2 regions of the Ruegeria sp. BH6 genome follow, and region 1 is predicted to be linked to the other one. Evidence: riboswitches for the same ligand, from Rfam matches in the RefSeq annotation. Region 1 holds a riboswitch; the other holds the start of a gene.
The links. A riboswitch is a leader RNA that binds a small molecule or an ion and turns the genes downstream of it on or off. The one in region 1 is predicted to bind cobalamin.
Positions count from the first base shown of each region.

Region 2: linked by a shared signal. The riboswitch ahead of ACR0B8_RS18105 (hypothetical protein) and the one ahead of ACR0B8_RS07685 (DUF1636 family protein) in region 1 are both predicted to bind cobalamin.

Region 1 is NZ_JBQFSR010000002.1:483,997-487,401, reverse strand. Features, by position in the region: gene cobN (cobaltochelatase subunit CobN) at 1-231, opposite strand, end outside; gene cobW (cobalamin biosynthesis protein CobW) at 235-1,290, opposite strand; gene ACR0B8_RS07685 (DUF1636 family protein) at 1,287-1,676, opposite strand; cobalamin riboswitch at 1,761-1,969, opposite strand; gene ACR0B8_RS07680 (LysR substrate-binding domain-containing protein) at 2,042-2,926, opposite strand; gene ACR0B8_RS07675 (NAD(P)-dependent oxidoreductase) at 3,029-3,405, shown strand, end outside.
Region 2 is NZ_JBQFSR010000010.1:110,726-114,130, reverse strand. Features, by position in the region: gene ACR0B8_RS18120 (bifunctional 2',3'-cyclic-nucleotide 2'-phosphodiesterase/3'-nucleotidase) at 1-207, shown strand, start outside; RNA gene ffs (signal recognition particle sRNA small type) at 247-345, shown strand; gene ACR0B8_RS18110 (alpha/beta hydrolase family protein) at 378-1,235, opposite strand; cobalamin riboswitch at 1,371-1,591, shown strand; gene ACR0B8_RS18105 (hypothetical protein) at 1,675-2,082, shown strand; gene ACR0B8_RS18100 (protein-tyrosine phosphatase family protein) at 2,084-2,578, opposite strand; gene ACR0B8_RS18095 (DNA polymerase III subunit gamma/tau) at 2,712-3,405, shown strand, end outside.

The DNA of each region.
Region 1 (3,405 bases):
TTGTTCGACGTAGGTATCGACGGACAGAGGGTGTTTCAGCGCCGTCAGATTGGCCAACCGCATCGTGGGCATCCGCCCCTCAGCTCCGCCACCGCGATGCCAGCCTGCCGCGAAAGCTCCGAGGTCGCTGTCCGAAAAGGACAGCACCACCAGATCCGCCGGGCTTTGGCCCAGATCGGTCGGGGTCTCGGTTTCCTCGAGCCCGTGGCTTTCGCGGAAGACGACGTGCATGGCTTACTCGGCGGCCTCGGTCACACCCACGAGGATCTCGCGGATCGCGGCCTCTTTGATGTCGTCATGTTCGGCAATCACCACCAGACGCGAGCGGCGCTCTTCGCCGGGTTCCCATGGGCGGTCGTACTGATGTCGCACGCGTGCGCCAACCGCCTGGACCAACAAGCGCATCGGTTTGCCCTGGACAGCGGCGTAACCTTTGACCCGCAGGATGTTCAGCTCATTTGCCAAGCGTTCGATATTGGCAACCAGTGCTGCCGGATCGGTCTGTTCCGGCAACTCGACGATAATGCTTTCGAAATCGTCATGTTCATGATCGTGGTGGCCATCGTGGTGCGACGGGCGTGCATCCATGTCATCCTCGGCGGCAGCCTCAAGCCCCAGTACGACGCGCACGTCCACAGCGCCTTCGGCAACTTCGACGACGGGCAGGGGGCGCGGAGCCTCGGCTGCGATCACTTCTTTGGCCTTTGCCACGCCTTCCGGACCAGCCAGATCGGGCTTGGTCAGCAGGATGATGTCGGCGCAGGAGATCTGATCCTCGAAAACCTCGGACAGGGGTGTTTCGTGGTCGATCGAGTCATCGGCCAGGCGCTGGGCGTCCACAGCCTCGACATTCGGGGCGAAGCGACCGGCGGCGACAGCCTCGGCATCGGCCAGAGCGATCACGCCGTCCACGGTGATTTTCGAGCGGATATCGGGCCAGTCAAACGCTTTCAACAGCGGCTTGGGTAGGGCCAGGCCCGAGGTTTCGATCAGGATGTGATCAGGGCGCGGCTCCAGTGCCATCAGCGCCTCGATGGTCGGAATGAAATCATCGGCCACGGTGCAGCAGATGCAGCCATTGGCCAGTTCCATGATATTTTCCGCCGGGCAATCGGGAATGGCGCAGGATTTCAGAATGTCGCCATCCACACCCACATCGCCAAATTCATTGACGACAACGGCCAGACGCTTGCCCTGCGGGTTCTGCATTAGATGTTTGACCAGCGTGGTTTTGCCCGAACCCAGAAAGCCGGTGATCACAGTGACGGGGAGTTTTTCGAGGTTGCTCATTTCAGGGCTCCAATCGGGGGAATACGGGCCGCACAGTTTTTGCGGAAATGTTCGGGACGTTCGCGCCATTTGACCAGACCGTCATCGGCGGCGAGGTACTTGGTGACGCCTTCGACGATGGTGTCGACATGGTCGGTTTCGTTCAGGTTTTCGTACACAAAGGTCCAGCGGGTCGGTCCGCCGCGCAGCACTATGGAGCAACCCTGATCGCAATTTGACAGGCACTCGACCGGCTTCAGCACGATACCTTCGGGCAAATCGGCGTCTTCCAGTGCCTTGTGCAGCAGGGCACCTGGACGTTGCGCATCGTCTTCAATCGGCAGGCCACGCCGACAGGTCGTGCAGACCAGCAGCTCGACTGGTGCAGTCTCGGTCACGTCTCTCATCCCCCCAAAATCCTCTTTGCAGGGGACGGGGTTTCATGCGGGCCACGTCTGCACATGGACCCGACACCGGATCACCCCGTCCGGTTTCAACTTCGGGTGCTGGCAGGTCTCCCGGCTTGCGGATGTCGGGGCGTTTGCCCCGGCAGATGTCCCGCCTTCCCGGCCTTGCGGGCCAGTGGCATTGGGCACCCTCTCCGGTCACGGTCGCGGGGGCGGCTGCGTTTGACGGTTGCCCGCTGACGCATTCCCTTTTCATCCATCCGAAGATGGACACCAACGCATGCGACATGCGGCACGGGCAGGGGGCTTGTCAAGCACGAGGCGCATGGTGAAATCGTTCAAACCAAAAAAGCGACCAGCCTGGGTCAATCCGCGGCATGCGAGGCCAGCCTCTCGCGCAGCCAAGCGCAAAACAACCCTGCCGCAGCGGTCGATTGCGTAGCGCCTAGTGTACTGATCAGGTAATGCGACTGGGCAAAGGGAATCGCAGGTCCCGCAATTGCAATCGGCACAGCCTGCCGGATCGCATTCCTGGCGAACCGTTCCAGAACCGTTGCATAGCCCGCCCCGGCCATCACAAGTTGCAGCGCTGCGACCGAGGTGTCCACCGAATGTCGGGGCGGCTGGTCCGAAAGCGAGAGCCCGTTGGCCTGAAAGTACCGCGCCCAGTTGTCTTCGTATCCAAGGATATGAATCAGAGGGCCTTGCCGCAGTACGTTCAGGGTCGCGGGCGAGTCCCCGGCCCGGCATACCGGTACCAGCATTTCGTCTGTCAGCTTTTCGGACTGAACGCTGGGCCAATCGCCATAACCCAACCGGATTTCCACATCCACATCGCCGGGGGCCACGCTGTCATTCCAGATGTGCGAGACAAGGCGTACGGGGATCTCGGGGTGGCGAGCGGTAAAGTCGGGCAGTTCCGCCGCGACCCAATAGGTGGCTGTCGATATCGCCGCACGGATTGTCAGGGTCTGGCGAGAGGCAGGGCCGAACAGGCTGTTGGTGGACAGGGCGATGTCACCAAGCGCACGCCGCACAGTCAACGAATAAGACTGCCCCAGCTCAGTCAGTTCCAACCGCCGGGCATTCCGGGTGAACAGCTTTTGCCCAAGCTCGGCCTCAAGCGACCGGATATGCAATGAGACCGCCGTCTGCGTCAGGCCCAGCTCTTTTGCTGTGGTGGTAAAATTCAGATGCCGCGCGGCGGTTTCAAAGCTGCGCAACCATGTGGGGTTTGGAAGGCGATCCATATATCACCAAATTATTTTGACCATAATTGGCATTATTAATCATTTTCGTTTCTAACAGACAACACTGATACTCGGCCCGAATACGACCGTCAGGAGGGAAACATGAAAGTCGGATTTATCGGTTTAGGAAATGTGGGCGGCAAACTGTCCGGCTCGCTTCTGCGCAACGGGATTGACCTGACGGTCCACGACCTTAACCCCGATTTGGTGGCCGAGTTTGTGGCCAAAGGGGCCGAAGCCGCGGAAAGCCCGGCGCAGATGATGCGGGACTGCGATGCCGTTATAACCTGCCTGCCGTCCCCGACGGCCTCGGACGCAGTGATGCAAGATATGCTGCCCGAGGTCGGGCCGGGCAAGATCTGGATGGAGATGTCGACCACCGACGAAGCCGAGGTTAAACGACTGGGCGCCATGGTGATCGAGCGTGGAGGCGCGGCTGTGGATTGCCCGGTTTCGGGCGGGTGCCACCGGGCGGCCAC
Region 2 (3,405 bases), on a different contig from region 1:
TTGCAGGACTATCTGTCCGGCGCACTGCCGCAAGATCCCTTGCAATATGCGTCCTATCCTTTTGGCTTTGCCTCGATGCAGGGCGCGACTGCGCTATTAAGAACCGGCCCGAAGGCACAAACCCACATTGCCGAGCTTGAAGAATATGACCCCCACGTCGTCGGAGAAGACGATGAGGGCTTTTTGCTGATCCGTTTGACGCTCTGACGGGTTGTGTTTCCTGCGCCCGTTGCCTATATCAGACCCCGAGAGGTTGGCGCGGGCGAGCGCCTCGCCAACCTGGTCAGGTCCGGAAGGAAGCAGCCACAACGAGCCCCGCTTGGGTCGATGTCCAACCTCTCACTTAAACTTCCGACATTGAATTGTTGCGAACAGGCCTAGGCAATCAACCGTGGCCAGACAGCCGAATTGCGCCGGGCAAAGGCACCGATATGGCCAACCTCGGACAGTCCGAACTCGGCCGGAGACAACAAATGGCGGCGTGCGTTGGGCCCGTACAGATCAGCCAGCCGCCAGACCGCGTTCTTTGGAACCAGATCGTCATCCTCAAAGCTGAACAGATCCACTGGTGTGTCTGACTGTGCCCAGCGGGCCTCGGGCAAGGACACGCCGATTTCGGGCAGGTAGTTGCGCGGCGCAGTACACCAGCGGCGCCACTGCCAATAGACGCTGGCAGGCAGGTTCGATCCGAATCCTAGTGCCTTGCCCGGCAGGTAACCCAGCGCTTTTACGGCCAGGGGCGCGTGTCCGTACCAAAACAGCAAAGCCAACGCCCGATAAGGCCAGGGATGGTCCGACACAGTCACCGGCCCGGCGCAGACGCAGATCATACGGTCGATCTGATCAATATCGGGTTGAATCGGCCCCAGCATACCGCCGACGGAATGGCCGATGCTCCAGTGCTGCGCGTCGGGGTATCGCCTGCGCATCTCGGCCCGAGCCGCAGGCATGTCGATCAGCGCCCAATCCGCCATCGTGGCCTGAGCTGACTTCAATGGCCTGCTCTGCGAATGACCGAAATCGCTGTAATCATAGGTCAGACAGGCAATGCCATGTTCCGCAGCCAACCAGCGTGCGAAATGCTGATAATAGTCGCGCGGCACTCCGGTGGCGCTGTGGATCACCACTGCGATCCCAGGTTCGGCCACCGGCAGGTACAGCCGAGCCGACAGTTGGGTCGAACCAGAAGGAAACTGAAAATCCTCGGTTAAAACAGCTTGTGCGGTATCCAGCATGGCGCCCTCAATCTGAACCGATTAGTTCACCACCCCAAACGGCATCTTTTGCCACCCTAAGTCAATCCTGTTTCCGCATGACCACGCGTCCACTTTGCCCCACCAAAAGGCGGCTTGACTCAGGTCACCCCTACCCGCTAGCGATTGGGTGATGGTTCTCGTCCCCGGTCCCCGGGGCGGGATGAAAAGGGAACACGGTGCGGTTCTGCCCGGAATACCGGAACGAACCAAGGCCGCGACTGCCCCCGCAACTGTAAGCGGTGAGCAATGCCGAAACACCACTGGCCGCAAGGCTGGGAAGGTCGGCAACGCAACGACCCGCAAGTCAGGAGACCTGCCATCGAACAAGAAACCGAAACTCGGGCGGGGTGTCCGGGCAGGTCGTCAGCACGCTGTCACACCTGATCCATGCCCCCGTTCCACGCGCGGAGGGCGCAATATGATCTGGAAGACAAAGACACACCAATTTACCGCAACCGTTTGCCAACGCACAGGAAAAACCTGTCCGGCGCTGGCGCAGGTGGCGCGCGCGATCGTACAGGCGATGGACGTGGCCGTTCCTGCGACGACGCCTGATTTTGAGTTCGACGGCAGCACTGAGCTGGCTTATTGCGCGCAAGGATGCAGCGCACGGTTTCGCGCGCAAAAAGACTTGATCCGGGTCTTTTGTGGAACAAGCGAGGATGCGCCCCTCGAGTCGCTGGATGCTTACGCAGATATGATGTTCGGCCAGGATGTGACCATGCGCCCCGCAGGCATGCTAACCACCCCCCCCTGCGCCATGCTTGAGGTCACAGCGATCCCGCCCAACCCGGTGGCACAGGCAGAACGACAGGTGGCGCTCTGATCTAGTCGCGCGTCCGCCCAAGGGCTGCCCATTCCATCTGGCCGTCGGTCTCGACGGCGCAGGACCGCACCGCCCGCAAACGGGTCAACGCTGTCTCGGGGTCTTCGCCATGCTCGACCATAAGGCGCAGCACGATCATCCCGGACCGGCCACAGCCGCCCCGGCAATGCACCAGCACCCGCCCCCCGCAGGACAGGATATCAGTCGCCGCAGGGCTGACACTGCACCACGCCGCGTCAACCTCAGGGGGCGGCGCACCGAAATCCGCAACCGGCAGATGCACCCATGCGATATTGAGTGCGTGCAGGTCTTCGCCAAGCCCACTTGCGCCCTCTTGCAGTATTTCGACCTCGGTTGTCATCGAGATCACAAGATCCGGCTGCCAGTCGCGGATCATTCCCAAGTCCCGCGTATACCCGCCACCGCGCCCCGGAAGGGGCGACAAGGCAACGGTGCCTTTTCCAATCTGAACTGAATGAAGTCCGAACTGGCTCACTACGGACCCTCCCTGATACTCGCTTCTAAGGCGTGCAAATTGTGCTGCAAACCGAAATTCACCCAAGCCTGCTGTGGACGCGGGCGGCGGGGGTCTCTACGCTGCATCGGAACCCGAATCCGACAGAGCAGATATGAACGACACGCCCAGCCCCGCCTATCAGGTTCTTGCCCGCAAATACCGCCCGGAAACTTTTGCCGATCTCGTCGGTCAGGATGCCATGGTGCGCACGCTGAAAAACGCGTTCGAGGCCGACCGCATCGCGCAGGCCTTCATCATGACCGGCATTCGCGGTACCGGCAAAACCACCACGGCCCGGATCATCGCCAAGGGCATGAACTGCATCGGCCCCGATGGCGAGGGTAAGCCGACCACGGAACCCTGCGGCCAATGCGAGCATTGCGTGGCCATCATGGAAGGCCGCCACGTCGATGTGATGGAGATGGACGCCGCCAGCCGCACCGGTGTGAACGATATTCGCGAGATCATCGACAGCGTCCGCTATCGCGCGGCTAGTGCGCGCTACAAGATCTACATTATCGACGAGGTCCACATGCTGTCGACCAGTGCGTTCAACGCGCTGCTCAAGACGCTTGAGGAACCGCCCGAGCATGTGAAGTTCATCTTTGCCACAACCGAGATTCGTAAAGTGCCAGTGACGGTTCTGTCGCGCTGCCAACGGTTCGACCTGCGCCGGATCGAACCCGAGGACATGATCGGCCTGCTCGGCAAGATTGCGGCGGCGGAAAACGCTCAGATCGCGGATGACGCGCTGGCGCTGATCACCCGTGCAGCCGAGGGTTCGGCCCGGGACGCGACCTCGCTGC